2 regions of the Micromonospora sp. FIMYZ51 genome follow, and region 1 is predicted to be linked to the other one. Evidence: riboswitches for the same ligand, from Rfam matches in the RefSeq annotation. Region 1 holds a riboswitch; the other holds the start of a gene.
What was found. Region 1 has a riboswitch for cobalamin ahead of QQG74_RS20965 (cell wall anchor protein). Riboswitches for the same ligand answer to the same signal wherever they lie in the genome.
Positions count from the first base shown of each region.

Region 1 (7,867 bases):
GTACGGCTTACCCGCCCCGGCCGGTGGCCTGTTCCAGAACCATCCGACGATCAGCGACACGATCCTGCACCGGCTCACCCACGGCGAGGTGACCTCACGTCCCGGCATCGAACGGCTGGACGGGGAACGGGTGATGTTCACCGACGGCAGCGCCGACCCGGTCGACGTGATCGTCTGGGCCACCGGGTACCGGGTGAGTATCCCGTTCCTGTCCCCGCAATGGCTGGGCCCCGACCCCCAGCAACTGCCGCTGTACCAGCGAGTCTTCCATCTCGACGACCCCAGCCTGGCATTCGTCGGTCTGATGCAGTCCACCGGTGCCGCGCTGCCGGTCGTGGAGGTCCAGGCCAAACTGGTCGCCGCGTATCTCTCCGGCGGCTATGCCCTGCCCGGCATCGACGAACAGCAGCACGCCGTGCAGCGAGCCCTGCGCGCCGCCATCGAGCGGTGGGGCACGAACGCCCGGCCGCACATGCGTATCGATTTCGACCGGTACGTCGCCGACCTGCCCCGGGAGATCGCGGCTGGCCGGAAGCGCCTCGCCCGGGGCGGACGCACCTTCACCGCCGAGGAGAGAGTGGTTTGAGCGCCCGAGACCCCCGCGGATTGCGTGTCCTCGTCACCGGTGCCTCCGGCACGTTCGGCCGGGCCATCTGTGCCCGGCTGGACGAGCTGGGGGCCCAGGTCGTCGGGTTGGACCTGGCCCCCCGTGCCGACGACCCGGTCCGGGTCCTGGCCTGCGACATCACCGACGACGACGCGGTGCCGGCGGTGGTACGCGAAGCAATCGACCAGCTCGGTGGGCTCGACCTGCTGATCAACAACGCCGGGATCGGTGGGCCCGCCCCGGCCGAACTGGCGCCGGGCGCGGAAGTACGCCGCCAGCTCGACATCAACCTGCTGGGCACCTGGCGGGTCACCGCCGCATGTGTGGACGCGCTGGTCGCCTCTGGTGGCCGGATAGTCATGCTCAGCTCGCGGATGGCCGTCATGCAGTTGCCGCTGGCCGCTGCGTACGGTGCCTCCAAGCGCGCTCTGGTCGCGTACGCGGACGCGCTGCGTCTGGAGCTCGGCACCCATGTCGGCGTCACCTGCGTGTACCCGTCGGCGGTACGAAGCCCGATCCACGACTCGACGGCCGCGGCCGGGCTCTCGCTGGAGGGCATGAGCCAGTACGAGCCGCTGGACGGGGTGGTCCGGACCGTGCTGCGCGCCGCGCTCAGTCGTCGTCCTCGCCGTGATCTACCCACCACCCGGCGGGGCGCGGTCGAGTTCTTCCTGGCCCGTCACCTGCCCGCGCTTACCGATCGGATCGTGGCGCGCATCCTCGCCGGCCGGGTCCGCTCCGGCGCGTTCCAGGGCGCCGAGCTGGCCGCGGGTGTGGTCGCACGGCATGAGGCGACCCGATGACGGCGCTGCGCGGGGCGGCGGGCGAGGTGCGGACCAGGGCAGGTGACCTGATCGCGTACGCCACCGGTTCGGTCGGGATGGGCGTCTGGGTGACCGTTCCCGGCCTGCTGTTGCTCTATTTCCTCACCAATACGCTCGGTGTCTCGCCGTTCCTGGCCGGCCTCACCCTGCTGCTGCCGAAGATCATCGACATCATCGTGCATCCGATGCTGGGCAGCCGATCCGACCGGGAAGCGCGCAGCAGCGGACACCGGCTCGGCATGCTGCGGGTCGGTCTGCTGCTTCCGGTGGCCATGGTGGCGATGTTCTCGGTGCCCGCCGGTTTCTCCGGCGCATCGGCGGCGCTCTGGGTGGGCGGCTGGTTCATCGCCGGCAACCTGCTTTTCGCGTGTTTCCAGGTGCCCTACCTGACCACCCCGTCCGATCTTCGAGTCGGGTACCACGAGCGCACCCGGGTGTTCATGTTCCGGATGCTTTTCCTCACCTTCGGGTTGCTTGGTGCCGGTGTGGCCGCACCGGCGCTGGTGGAGTCGGGACAGCGCGGCGACTACGGCTGGATGGCCCTGCTGCTCTCCGGCGTCATGGTGATCTCCGGGCTGGTCGCACTGACCGGGGTACGGCGTCTCACTGCCCACGCCGGTTTCCGGATGCCCGACCAGCAGGCGGCCCACTCGACCATCGGTGACATCGCGGTCGCCTGGCGGGACCCCGACTTCCGTGCGCTGGTGCTGTCCTACCTGTTCACCGGCACCACTACTCACCTGTTCCTCGCAGCGCTGCCGTTCTACACCAAGTACGTCTTCGACAACTCTGGGCTGACCGCCGTGTTCATGGGGGCGTTCCTCGGTCCAGCGGTCGTCGCCGGTCCGGTGTGGATGCAGGTGTCCCGGCGCATCGGCAAGCAGCCTGGCCTGCTGATCTGTCAGGCGGTCTTCGTGGCCGGTTCGCTGGCGCCGCTGCTCGGCTACGGCACCGGGCCGGCTGTCGCGGTGGTCGGCGTCCTGGGCGTCGCGTTCGCCGGGCTACAGCTGTTCGCGTTCTCGATGGTCCCGGATGCGGTCGCGGCCGCCGAGCAGCGTGGTACCGTCCGGGCTGGCGCCTACACCGGTGTCTGGACTGCCACCGAAGCCACCGGCACCGCAATCGGCCCCTACGTGTACTCGGCCGTGCTCGCCCTAGGCGGCTTCATCTCCACCACCGAGGGGCAGACCGTGACGCAGCCGGAGTCCGCCCACACCGCCCTGTTGATCGGCTTCACCGTGGTTCCGGCGGTGCTGATGGCCGCGGCGCTGACATTCCAAGTGCGCTGGAAGCTGGACCGGACACGCCACACCGGTTGAGCGTTGCGTGCTCAGGCCGGCACCGGTCGCCGAGCGAACGCTCGCATGGCCAGCGTCCCGAGCATCGAGCCGGGAGCCAGCAGCCAGAATGCCCAACGCTTTGGTCGCCGCACAATCACCTGCCGGTGCGCCCGTACGATCCGACTACGGTCCGTCCACGCCCATGCCCCAGTTTCCGGGGTTTCTCGACCAACTGGCGATCGAAGCCCTCGATCCCCTGGTCACCCCGCCGTCCTGGCTCGCCGACGCCTGGAGCGATGACCCGGCATGGCGTCGAACCATCGACGATGCGCGGCACGACGTTCGGTAGCGGCCGGACTCGGACCTGTCGCAGGTTCGAGAGGTGAGGGGCACACACCTTGTGTGCGCAGCGGAACCAGCGCGGAGAAGTGACATAAGGTGTTTGTTCGGTTGCGGATTGACAGCGGCCGTATGGCGAACGAGACTGGCGCGACAACTGAACAGCCGCGTGTACGTGCGGGGGAAGTCCGGTCCAAGTCCGGCGCTGGCCCGCAACGGTAGGCCACCGGGGCGCATTCCCGGTGGCGAGCCCGAATACCTGCCGTACCCGTGAGTCCTGCTCCTCACCCGTCGTGGCCCACGGGTCGGAGGCCGGTCAACCGTGTCCTCACGGGCGGCCGGGTTCTGACGACCGCCGGGCCGGAAAGGCGCTTCCGATGGTCGTTCGCCTGAGCCGGCACCGCCTGCTCGCCCTACTCTGCGGTGTCGTCGCCGCCCTCACCCTCGCCACACCGGCGCTTGCCACCCCCATCCCGGTGGGTGCCGTCCGCTCGGATGCGGCCGCAGGTTGGTTGGCCCGCCAACTGGTCGATGGGGAACGCTTCGAGGCCGTTTTTGACGGCGTCGCGTATCCCGACCAAGGGCTGACTCTCGACGCGGTGTTCGCGTTTGCCGCTGCCGGTGTCGCCGACGACTTCGGCGCACCGGCACTCGCCTGGATTAGCCAGCCTAGTGTCCGGGACGGGTACATCGGCGACGGCACCACGGAGGCATACGCGGGCGCGACCGCCAAACTCGCGCTGGCCGTCGCGGTACGCGGCGGCGACCCGACCGACGTCGGGGGTGTGGACCTCATCGCCCGGTTGCGATCGCTTCAGACACCCGGTGGCCGGTTCACCGACCAGTCAGCGTGGGGCGACTTCAGCAACGCCTTCAGCCAGTCCTTCGCGATTCTTGCGCTGAAGCGGACCGCGCAGGGTGTGCCGGCGGTCGCCGCCGGCTGGCTGGCCGGCACCCGGTGCCCGGACGGCGGCTACCCCCTGCTGCCCGCGCAACCGGTATGCACCTCCGATGTGGATGCCACCGCCCTGGTGGTGCAGGCGTTGCGGGCCGCCGGCCGATGGGCCGACGCTGCGGCTGGCTTGCGCTGGCTGGTCTCCGTGCAACGTGCCGACGGCGGGTTCACCAACATCGACGGAGTAGCCAACGCCAACAGCACCGGGCTGGCGGCGCAGGCGCTGCGCGACGGTGGCCGGCCGCTGGCCTGGCTGCGGGCTCGCGTGTTCCTGGCCGGATTGCAGGTCGGCTGCACCGCGCCCCCGGCCAATCGGGGAGCGGTCGACTTCGACGGCGGCGCCTTCGACCCCGGCACTGCCATCCGCGCCACCGCTCAAGCCGTCCTGGGGCTGACCGGTACCGGATACGCCCGGCTCTCCACCACCACCGCGACCACCGGCGCACCCACTCTTGTCTGCCGCTGACCCCTCCGACACAACCCGTACCACCGAAGGAGTGTCCATGTTCCGTGTCCACAATCCCGTCCGTCGGTGGCTCGCGAGCCTTGTGGCGGCCGGTGTCGTCGCCGTCGGGCTGGTCGCTGTCGAGCCGTCTCCGCAGGTTGCCCAGGCCGCCGCGTGCACCGGGACGTCCGGAGTCACCGTGGTGGTCGACTACGGCTCACTCGGCGGCGGCGTCCAGGTGGCGTGTGCGCTCGGCGACCCGGCCACTGGGCTGGCCGCCCTACAGGGTGCTGGTTTCACGGTGACCGGTACGCAACGGTGGGGGTTGGCCTTCGTCTGCCGGATCAACGGCCAGCCGACCGCCGCGACGGAACCCTGCGTCAATACCCCGCCGGTCAGCGCGTACTGGTCGTACTGGCACGCCTCCGGCAGCGGTGCCGCGTGGACGTACAGCACGTCGGGAGCGACCAGCTACAACCCGGCGCCGGGCACGGTGGAGGGCTGGTCCTTCGGCTCCGGCGCGGCACCCAGCATCACCGCCCCCTGACGTGGCTATGTCCGCCATGAACCGTTGACGTGCCGGGTGTCGACCGCCACGCTGGCGCCGAGAGGCGACCAGGCGGTACGGTGGCGACACCCGGTGCGCCGGGTACACAACTGAATACGTCCTGTTCGGGGGGAAGCCGGTAGAAGCCGGCGCTGACCCGCAACCGTGAGCGAGACCTGTCTCGCGAGCCGGAATGCCCCGCACAGGACGAGCGGCTTCCACTGTCGAGGTCTACAGGGTGGAGTCCGGGCAACCGAGGTACGGCAATCCGTCGTGGATTGTCCTCCGCCGGTGCCTTCCGGAGCTTTCACCGACCGCTCTGCGAAAGGCACCCCGCATGCCCACGTTCCCGCTCCGGCGCCTCGGCGCCGGTCTCGGCAGCGCCACCGCCATGGCGCTCGCCATCGTCGCGGCCACCCCCATCGGCGTGACTGCCGCGCCGTCGCCGATCCACACCGCCGCCGCGCGCGACGCCGCGACCTGGCTCGCTGGTGAGTACGCCGACGGAGTTCTGCCAGGCCCTTTCGGCGGCGAGGACTGGGGGCTGAGCATCGACGGAGTGATCGCCCTCGCCGCCACCGGTGTAGCTAGCTCGACTCGGCAGGCGGCGACGGCGCAGATCGCTATGCACGTGCGGTCCTACAACAGCTACGACGACTGGGGCATCGAGAGCTTCACCGACGGCGGCGCCACCGCGAAACTGCTCTACGCCGCCTCCGCCGCCGGTGCCGACCCCACCGACTTCGGCGGCTGGGACCTACGCGCCGAGACCCTGGCCCTGATCTCCGGGGCGGGCACCGGCCACCAGCACGGCCGGATCACCAGCCGGACCACCGAGGCGACCGGCCCGGACCCGAGCAATACCTTCGACCAGTCCTTTGCCGTGCTGGGCCTGGCCCGCAGCGGTGGCGTGCCGCAGCAGACCGTCGACTTCCTCATCCGGCAGCAGTGCACGGCCGGCGGTTTCCGGCTCTATCCCGACGCGGACGGCGCGCCGTCGCCGTCCTGCGACGCTCAGGCCAACGCCACCCTCGACGTCGACTCGACCGCCATGGCCGTTCAAGCCTTGCTCGCGACCGACGTCACCGGCGCGGACGAGGCCGCACAGCGCGGCGCGGACTGGCTGGTGACGCAGCAACGCACCGACGGATCGTTCGGCGGGTCGGGGCCGACCAGTGGCGCGAACTCCAATAGCACCGGCCTCGCTGGGCAGGCGCTGGCCGCAGCGGGACGCGACGCCGAGGCGGCGCGGGCCGCGCAGGCCCTGGCGACGCTGCAGCTCACCACCGCCAACGGCGGCGCCGCGGCGGCCGATGCCGGTGCCGTCGCCTACGCCAGCGACGCGCTGACCGAGGCGGTACGCGAGGGAATCGCCGCGAACTTCCGGGATCAGTGGCGCCGCGCCACCGCCCAGGCGCTCCTCGGGCTGGCCCAGATACCGCTGGGCCGGATCGGCCTCGATCTGCCGCCCTCCGGCGAACCCACCTCGTCGCCAACCGTGCCACCGAGGCCGACGGGGTCGCCCACGCCCACCGCCGCACCAACGCCCTCTGGCTCACCGACCCTGACCGCGTCACCCACGCCGACCACCTCGCCCACCGGCGGTCCGACGCCGAGCGTCGTACCGTCGACACCCACGCCGACCGTGACAGCGTCGACTCCCACCTCCCCTGTCAGCAGTCCCGCCGCAGGCGGGCCGGGTCGCCTGCCGACCACCGGTGCGGCGATCGGCGGGTACGTGCTCATCGCGCTGCTGCTGCTCGGTGGGGGAGCGGTGCTGCTGGTGCTCGGCCGCCGGCGGGCCACATGAGCACCCGGGCGACCCGGACCGCGTTCGTTCTCGCCCTGGCCGCCACCACCGTCCTGGTCGGGCCAAGGCCGGCTGTGGCTGCCGGCAGCGCCGGCTACTGCCCGGACACCGGCGGCGTCACCGTCGTGGTGGACTTCAAGGAACTCGGTGGCGGCACGGTCGTCCGGTGTGCCCTCGGCGACCAAACCACCGGATTGGCAGCGTTGAAGAACGCTGGCTTTCAAATCACGGGCACGCTGCGCTGGGGCGAGGGGTTCGTCTGCCGGATCGGGGGCAAACCCTCGGCCAGCGAGGAAAAATGCGTCGATACGCCCCCGGCCAGCGCCTACTGGTCGTATTGGCACGCACCCAATGGCGGCAGCTGGACGTACAGCGACAAGGGTGTGCTCAACCGCAAGCCACCGGCAGGCAGCTTCGAAGGCTGGTCGTTCTCCCTGAACCGCAATTCCGACAACGCCCCCCGACCGGCGGTGGCACCCACCCGGCCAGCACCTCCGCCGCGCACCACGCCACCGGCACCACCTTCCCGCACCACACCACCGGCCCTGCCTGGGCGTACCACGGCACCGGCGTCTCCAGCCCGTTCCTCCTCGCCGCCGAACGTCCCACCACCGGTCGCCGGTGCCCCTGTCGGGTCGGCCGGGCCAGGCGGCAGCGCGCCGACCGGAGCGGTGGGCACGTCAGCCACCGCCGCCGCTGGTGCGACGTTCTCCGGAAGCCCGCCTGTCCCAGCGACGGAGGCATCGCCGACAGAGGCGGGCGGCCCGCCACTCGGGGCCGCGCCCGCAGCATCATCGGCCGAGTCGACGAACTCGCTCCCGCCGACCGAGACAACCGCCGCCCGCGACACCGACGGGCTACCGTTTGGCACCCTGGCTGGGCTGCTCCTACTGGTCGCGCTCGCTGGTGGCGGGGTCGTCGCGGCTCGCCGCCGGCGGGCCGCCGAACCGGATGACTGAGCAGGTCGCCGCTGGCAGCGGCGCAGTCCAGCGGATGTCGGTGGCACGGTTGGCGACCCGACCCGATACGGCGGGGCCCGGACGGCTGCCGCGGCTGCTGC
Region 1 is NZ_CP134706.1:4,695,881-4,703,747, reverse strand. It holds gene QQG74_RS20995 (NAD(P)-binding domain-containing protein) at 1-586, shown strand, start outside; gene QQG74_RS20990 (SDR family NAD(P)-dependent oxidoreductase) at 583-1,410, shown strand; gene QQG74_RS20985 (MFS transporter) at 1,407-2,750, shown strand; gene QQG74_RS20980 (hypothetical protein) at 2,914-3,060, shown strand; cobalamin riboswitch at 3,196-3,332, shown strand; gene QQG74_RS20975 (peptidase) at 3,428-4,471, shown strand; gene QQG74_RS20970 (hypothetical protein) at 4,509-4,997, shown strand; cobalamin riboswitch at 5,075-5,217, shown strand; gene QQG74_RS20965 (cell wall anchor protein) at 5,335-6,807, shown strand; gene QQG74_RS20960 (hypothetical protein) at 6,804-7,766, shown strand; gene QQG74_RS20955 (energy-coupling factor transporter transmembrane protein EcfT) at 7,801-7,867, shown strand, end outside.

Region 2 (7,867 bases), 1.6 Mb from region 1:
TCGCGCACCTTCGCCGCCTGCCGGACGACATCGAAGCCGTTGACGCTGATCGTCCCCGCGTCCGGCTTGAGCAGCGTGGCGAGGATTCGCACGACCGTGGTCTTGCCCGCCCCGTTGGAGCCGAGCAGGGCGAAGATGCTGCCGCGGGCGACGGCGAAGTCGACTCCGCGCAGCACATCCAGCTTCTGGTATGACTTCGTGAGGTCCTGGACCTGGATCGCCGGCCCGCGGACCTGCTCGCTTTTTCGAAGTTCGGTGGACATGGCGTCAGCATGCGGGGTTGACGCTGCGTCAAGGTCAAGCCCGGCACGGTCGATGGACTCCGTTTCGGCGGCACGGCGGTGTCCGAGTGGATCGGTGACCGCCATACCGCCGAAACGGCGCGTCGGGCTGGGCCGGGATCAGAAGTCGTCGTCGAAGGTGACCGAGCCGGTCACGCCGACCTGGTACGCCGAGACGCGGCGCTCGAAGAAGTTCGACAGCTCCTGCACGTCCTGCAACTCCATGAAGGCGAACGGATTCTTCGAGCCGTACATCGGCTCGATGCCGAGCACGGCCAGCCGCCGGTCGGCCACGTGCTGGAGGTACTCCCGCATGTCGGCCAGTGACATGCCGGAGACGCCCTGCTCAAGCAGGTCCTCGGCGAACTGGACCTCGCACTCCACCGCCTCGGCCAGCATCTCCTTGACCTGCCGTGCCAGCTCAGCGTCGAAGAGCTCGGGCTCCTCGGCGCGTACGGTGTCGACCACGTCGAAGGCGAAGGCCATGTGCATCGACTCGTCGCGGAACACCCAGTTGGTGCCGGAGGCCAGGCCGTGCAGCACGCCCCGGGAACGCAGGAAGTAGACGTACGCGAACGCGCCGTAGAAGAACAGGCCCTCGATGCAGGCGGCGAAGCAGATCAGGTTGAGCAGGAACGCCCGCCGATCCTGCCGCGTCGTCAACTCGCGCAGCTCGAAAATGGAGTCGATCCACTTGAAGCAGAACTCGGCCTTGCGGGCGATCGAGGGAATGTGCTCCACCGCCGCGAACGCGGCGGACCGTTCCCGCTCGTCCGGCACGTAGGTGTCCAGCAGGTTCAGGTAGAACTGGACGTGCACCGCCTCCTCGAACAGCTGCCGGGACAGGTAGAGCCGGCCCTCCGGGGAGTTGATGTGCTGGTAGAGGTTGAGCACCAGGTTGTTGGCGACGATCGTGTCGCCGGTGGCGAAGAAGGCGACCAGCCGGGAGACCAGGTGCTGCTCGGCCGGTGACAGCTTGGCCAGGTCGGCGAGGTCGGAGTGCAGGTCGACCTCCTCGACGGTCCAGGTGTTCTTGATGGCGTCCTTGAACCGGTCGAAGAACTGCGGGTAGCGCATCGGCCGCAGGGTCAGGTCCATGCCGGGGTCGAGCAGCAGGTGCCGCCGGCCGGTGCTGGGTTCAGAAACGGTGGTCATCAGAATCCGCCCGCGAAGCCCTTGGCTTTAGCCAAGGGGAGGTAACGGTGGTCAGGTGTTGCGTTGGCTTTCGACATAGCGTGTGACAACCTCCAAGGTCCCGCCGCCAGCCGTGGCGACGAGATTGCTGATGGCGCATAGAGTCAGTGGGCAGCCTGGGCCGTGAGCTCGGAGACTAGATCTTTATAGCCGTGACGTGCGACATAGCGTTTCCCGCTCCACGGTGGGGTGCCTCGCGTTCGGCGGACACCTCGCGGAATTCTTTGAGTCGGGGGGTGTCGATTCCACCGGTAATGAAGCGCCGTCGCTACCATATCCATTATGGATCAGACAGTGCGTTACACCTACAGGTTGCGTCCTGGCGCGACCACCCAGGACGCACTGCTGGCCGAGTGGGCTCGGTGCCGGTGGTTGTGGAACGAAGCCGTCCACCAGCAAAGAACCGGTCGTAACCCCACCTTCGGCAAACTGTCGAAGCTGCTCACCGAAGCACGCGCCCGTTCCCCCTGGCTGCGGGAAGGATCCGTGGTCGCCCAGCAGCAGGCTGTGCGCACCTACGCGCTCGCCCTTCAGCACTCCTACAAGGTCAAAGGACGGGGTCGTCCGACCGTGAAGGCCCGCAAAAAGACACTGCCAAGCATTGAATACACCTTGCGGGGATTCGCTATCCGGGGGCACCGTCTGCGTCTCGCCGGTGGCATCACGATCCCGGTGGTCTGGTCCCGGGAACTGCCGTCCAAGCCGACCAGTGTGCGTGTCTACCAAGACTCGTTGGGGCACTGGTACGTCTCGTTCGTCGTCCGACGCGAAGCGTGCACCGCTCCGACTGCCGACAGGGCGATCGGCGTGGACTGGGGTGTCACCACGACCGCGACCACCACCGACCCGACCTACGACCTGCCTCACCTCGGCTACCGCAAACGGTGCGGCGCCGAGTTGGCCCGTGCGCAGCGCACGATGAATCGCCGACGCCGCCCGCGAGGTAGCCCTCCGTCGAAGGGCTACCTGCGGGCCCGGCGGCAGGCCGCCAGACTGCACAAGAAGGCAGCCCGGCAGAACACCCACGACGCCCGCCAATGGGCCAAGAGAATCGTGGACAACCACTCCGTGATCGCCGTAGAGGACTTTAAGCCAACGTTCCTGACCCGCACGACCATGGCGCGGAAGGTTGCGGACGCCGCGATCGGCGCTGCCAAACGGGAACTGATCGAGCGTGGCATGCGGGCGGGCCGGAAGGTGGTGTTGGTGCCGCCCGCCTACACCACAATGACCTGCTCGCAGTGCGGAACGAGAGCCAAGGAACGCCTCGGGTTGGGTGTGCGAACTTTCCGGTGCGACAGGTGCGGACACACCGCCTGCCGCGACCGGAACGCCGCGAGGGCGATCCTCGCCACGGTAGAACGCGACTGTGCTGGTGCCGACGACGTAAGACACGTGATCACCTCCCTCTGGGTAAGTGGTAACGCGCAGTCCGAGCCAGAAATCTCCCGGCAGTAGCGGTGGGGAAGCGTTAATGGCACGCCTCGCAGCTTTCGGGGTTTTCCAGGGAGCAGGCCAACGCCTCGTCGTCGGCCACCGCGACGATCGGCCGGGCGGCCGGGGTGACGGCGACGGTGGCCTGCTGGATGCGGGTCGCGGGACGCGAGCGCAGGTAGTAGGTGGTCTTCAGCCCGGACTTCCAGGCGTAGAGGTACATCGAGGAGAGCTTGCCGATGGTCGGCGCGCTCAGGAACAGGTTCAGCGACTGCGACTGGTCGATGTACGGTGCGCGGGCGGCGGCCAGGTCGATCAGCGCCCGCTGCGGTAGTTCCCACGCGGTGCGGAACAGCTCGCGTACGTCCTCGGGCAGCTCGGCGATGCCCTGCACCGATCCTTCGGCGCGCTTGATCTGCTCGCGGATCGACCCCGTCCAGAGCCCGCGCGCCTTCAGCTCACCGACCAGGTAGGTGTTGATCTGGAGGAACTCGCCGGACATCGTCTCCCGCTTGAACAGGTTGGACACCTGCGGCTCGATGCACTCGTAGCAGCCGGCGATCGAGGCGATGGTGGCGGTCGGCGCGATCGCGACCAGCAGCGAGTTCCGCAGACCGTGGGCGGCGACCCGCTCGCGCAGCGCGGCCCACCGCTGCGGCTGGCCGACCTCGGCACCCCAGAGGTCCGGATGAAGCTCACCCGTTGCCGCCCGGGTCTGCGGGTACGCCGGATGCGGGCCGAACCGTTCGGCGAGCCCGGCGGAGGTCTCCAGGGCGGTCAGGAAGATCTCCTCCTGTACCCGGGTCGACAGCTCCCGGGCCGGGGCCGAGTCGAACGGCAGGCGCAGCGTGAAGAAGGCGTCCTGGAGGCCCATCAGCCCGAGGCCGACCGGACGCCAGCGCGGGTTCGACGCCGCCGCCTGCTCGGCCGGGTAGTAGTTGATGTCGATCACCCGGTCGAGGAAGACCACAGCGGTACGGACGGTCGCGCGCAGCTTCGCCCAGTCCACGCCGTCGGCGGTGACGTGCGCGCCCAGGTTCACCGAGCCGAGGTTGCAGACCGCCGTCTCGGTGTCGCTGTTGACCTCCAGGATCTCGGTGCAGAGGTTCGACAGGTGGACGGTGTTGCCCGGTGCGCCGGTCTGGTTGGAGAGCCGGTTCGCCGCGTCCTTGAAGGTCATCCACCCGTTGCCGGTCTGGGCGAGGGTACGCATCATCCGCCCGTACAGGTCACGGGCCCGGACCGTGCGGACCGCCTGCTTCTCGGCCGCCCGGTACGCCTCGTCGAACGCCTCGCCGTACAGATCGGGCAGCTCGGGCGCGTCGGACGGGTCGATAAGCGACCACTCGCCGTCGGCCTCGACCCGCCGCATGAACTCGTCCGGGATCCAGTTGGCCAGGTTCAGGTTGTGCGTACGCCGGGACTCCTCACCGGTGTTGTCCCGCAGCTCCAGGAACTCCTCGATGTCGGGATGCCAGGGTTCGAGATAGACGCAGGCCGCGCCCTTGCGACGACCGCCCTGGTTGACCGCCGCCACCCCGGCGTCGAGCGTCTTGAGAAACGGCACGATGCCGTTCGACCGGCCGTTGGTTCCCCTGATCAACGCGCCGCGGCCACGCACCCGCGACCAGGAGATGCCGATGCCGCCGGAGAACTTCGACAGCTTGGCCACCTGGTGGTACCGCTCGTAGATCGAGTCCAGTTCGTCGCGGGGCGAGTCCACCAGGAAACACGAGGACATCTGGGTGTGCCGGGTGCCGGAGTTGAACAGCGTCGGCGAGCTGGGCAGGTACGCCAGGCTGGACATCAGCCGGTAGAACCCGATCGCCTCGCCCGGCGTCTGCGACAGCCCGCAGGCGACCCGCAGCAGCCAGTACTGCGGGGTTTCCACCACCAGGCGGGTCTGCGGATGCCGCAGCAGGTACCGGTCCGCGACGGTACGCAGACCGAAGTACTCGAATCGCAGGTCACCGTCCGGGTCGACGGCGTCGTCAAGCTTGCGCGAGTTGGCGGCCACGAACGCCGCGGTGGCGTCCCCGATCAGGCCCAGGCCGTGCGCGTACCGGATCGACTGGCTGAAGCTCGCCACCTGCTGCCCGCGGACCTCGGAGTCCACGAACGCGGCGAGCAGTCGCGCCGCCAACTTCGAGTACTGCGGCTCCTCGCCGATCAGCTCGGCCGCAGTCTGAATCGACAGCTTGTCCAGCTCCGCCGTGGTGGCTCCGTCGTACAGGCCGCTTATCGTCTTCGTCGCCACCCGCAGTGGGTCGACCTCGTCGAGATCGGCGACCCAGCGCTCCACCGCCTTGACGATCTTGTTGACATCGACCGGCTCGGTGTCGCCGTTGCGTTTACGAACCCGCATCGCGTGCCGGCGGTGCTCTGGCCCCGCCTGCTCCTGGGTCACCGTCATGTTTCCCTTCCTCGCGCCTGTCGCCGAGGTCGACGGGCGCGCGGGAGGGACGCCGCCGGTCAGTCACGGCATGCCACGGCTGACCGGCTGAGGCGTCGGCCGTCCCGCGCGGCCTTCGACCGCCGCACGCGACGCGTGCGGCGTGCTGGCAGGTCTTCGGACTCGTGGGCATGACGAAAGTCGCCTACTGGCCGTCGCTTCCCAGACCATGCGGTCCAGTGCTTCGTTGACGGCGGTCGTTCCCACTCACCGCTGCGGGGCAGTCCCGGACTCGCACCGGGTTCCCTCTTGCCTCGACCACCACGGCTTGATGGTCGAACCAGCTACGGGTGACACCATATATGGGCGGGATGCGCGAAGGGCAACACCAGATGGTGTGTCGGGCGAGTCGCCGTCAGGCGTCCAGCCACTTGCGGTCGAGCGCATAGCGGGCCAGACCGGACCGGATCTTCAGCACCTCGCCAGTGGTCAGGTTCGACGACGACGACAGGAGCAGGTCGGTCACGAAGCGTTCGTACTCCGAGCGGCCGACGACATCGCAGGTGTCCGCGTCGGCCGAGTCGGAACCGGAGATCGGGCGGGAGGTTATCTCCACGCCATTTGCCGGGCGGGCCAGCACGGCCCGGACGCCGTCGTTACCCTCGACGGCCTCGTACTCAAGGAGCATGCCGGGTCGCAACTCGTGCGGGTGCACGTCCCGGAGCACCGACGCGTGCAGGAAGACGTCCTCGTCACCGCCCTCAGCCGCGATAAATCCATAGCCTTTGTCCACGTTGAACCGAATGACTTTGCCCTGCCGTACCGCCACGCCATCCACTTCCTCTCACCACAACAATCCGCTAACACCGGGCGCGACCGGCGCCCGTCATGTTGCATCGTATGCCGTCTCGGCTGCCCGCCGGGTCCCCGGCGGCGGTTGCCGGCCAAGTTTTTTGGCCGGGCGGGTGGTGACGCCCCTCACCCGCCGCGCGCTCGCGGTACCTCGTTGGCCGGCATCGACCGGACCACGGGGATAGATTGGGCACCGACGGAGAATCGAGACAGTGGGGTTTTCGACAGACATGACGAATGCAGGCGGCACCCAGCCCGCGAAGGACTCCGGCACGTACCGCATCGGCGGGGAGCTGACCGTCGACCGACTCGGCTACGGGGCGATGCAGATCACCGGGCCGGGCGTCTGGGGTGACCCGAAGGACCCGGCCGAGGCGGTCCGGGTGCTGCGCCGGGCGTACGAACTCGGGGTGACCTTCATCGACACCGCCGACTCGTACGGTCCGTTCGTCTCCGAGTTGCTGATCCGGGAGGCGCTGCACCCGTACGCCGACGACCTGGTCATCGCGACGAAGGCCGGGCTGACCCGCAGCGGTCCGGGCGAATGGCGGCCGGTGGGCCGCCCGGAGTACCTGCGCCAGCAGTGCGAGCTGAGCCTGCGTCACCTCGGCCTGGAGAGCATCGACCTCTACCAGTTGCACCGGATCGACCGGAAGGTGCCGCTGGCCGACCAGATCGGCGAGCTGGTCCGGCTGAAGCAGGAGGGCAAGATCCGGCACATCGGCCTCTCCGAGGTCACCGTCGAGCAGATCGAGGCGGCGCGGGAGATCGCACCGATCGCCTCGGTGCAGAACCTCTACAACGTGGCCAACCGCGCCGCCGAGGACGTCCTGACCTACTGCGAGGGCAACGACATCGCGTTCATCCCCTGGTACCCGATCGCCACCGGCGAGTTGGCCCGGCCGGGCGGCCCGCTGGACAAGATCTCGACCGAGCACGGCGCGACGCCCGCCCAACTCGCGCTCGCCTGGCTGCTCCGCCGTTCGCCGGTCATGCTGCCCATTCCCGGCACGTCGACGGTGGCCCACCTGGAGGAGAACGTGGCCGCCGCCCAGGTGCGGCTCACCGACGCGGAGTACGAGGCGCTGGCCGCCGCAGCCTGACGGGGAGCGACCCGGGTCCGGCTCGCCGACCGCCGACGCACGGTGGTGTTAGCACCCCGTCGGCAGAGGGGATAGCGCTCCTGACCGCGTCGGCCGCAGACGGTCTGCTGTAGGCATGACGACTACACTGACGCGGTCGCAGACGACGACTGGCAGCGATTTCGCCGTCCTGTCCCGCCGGATCACACACGCGGGACTGATGCGCCGCCGGCCCGCCTACTACATCGTCCGGTTGAGCGTCGTCACGCTCATGCTCGTCGGCGGCTGGGCGGTCTTCTTCGCGGTCGGTTCCTCGTGGTGGCAGCTGATCACGGCGGTGTTCCTCGCCGTCGCCTTCGCCCAGGTCGCACTCGTGGCCCACGATCTGGCGCACCGCCAGGTGTTCCGCACCCGCCGGCCGAGTGCGGTGGCCGGGCTGCTGGCCGGCAACCTCGGTGTCGGGATGAGCTACGGCTGGTGGATGGACAAGCACACCCGGCACCACAACAACCCCAACCACGACGATCTCGACCCGGACGTCGCCCCTGAGGTGCTCGTCTGGGCCGCCGAATCGGCCGTCGGTCGTCGTGGGCTGAAGGGCTTCATCACCAGGCGTCAGGCCGCCCTCTTCT
Region 2 is NZ_CP134706.1:3,079,022-3,086,888, reverse strand. It holds gene QQG74_RS14100 (ATP-binding cassette domain-containing protein) at 1-263, opposite strand, end outside; gene QQG74_RS14095 (ribonucleotide-diphosphate reductase subunit beta) at 402-1,436, opposite strand; gene QQG74_RS14090 (transposase) at 1,758-2,933, shown strand; gene QQG74_RS14085 (ribonucleoside-diphosphate reductase subunit alpha) at 2,947-5,322, opposite strand; cobalamin riboswitch at 5,452-5,661, opposite strand; gene QQG74_RS14080 (cold shock domain-containing protein) at 5,717-6,130, opposite strand; gene QQG74_RS14075 (aldo/keto reductase) at 6,384-7,256, shown strand; gene QQG74_RS14070 (acyl-CoA desaturase) at 7,372-7,867, shown strand, end outside.
Region 2: it holds a riboswitch for cobalamin, as region 1 does, so the genes downstream of both, QQG74_RS14085 (ribonucleoside-diphosphate reductase subunit alpha) here and QQG74_RS20965 (cell wall anchor protein) in region 1, are expected to answer to the same signal.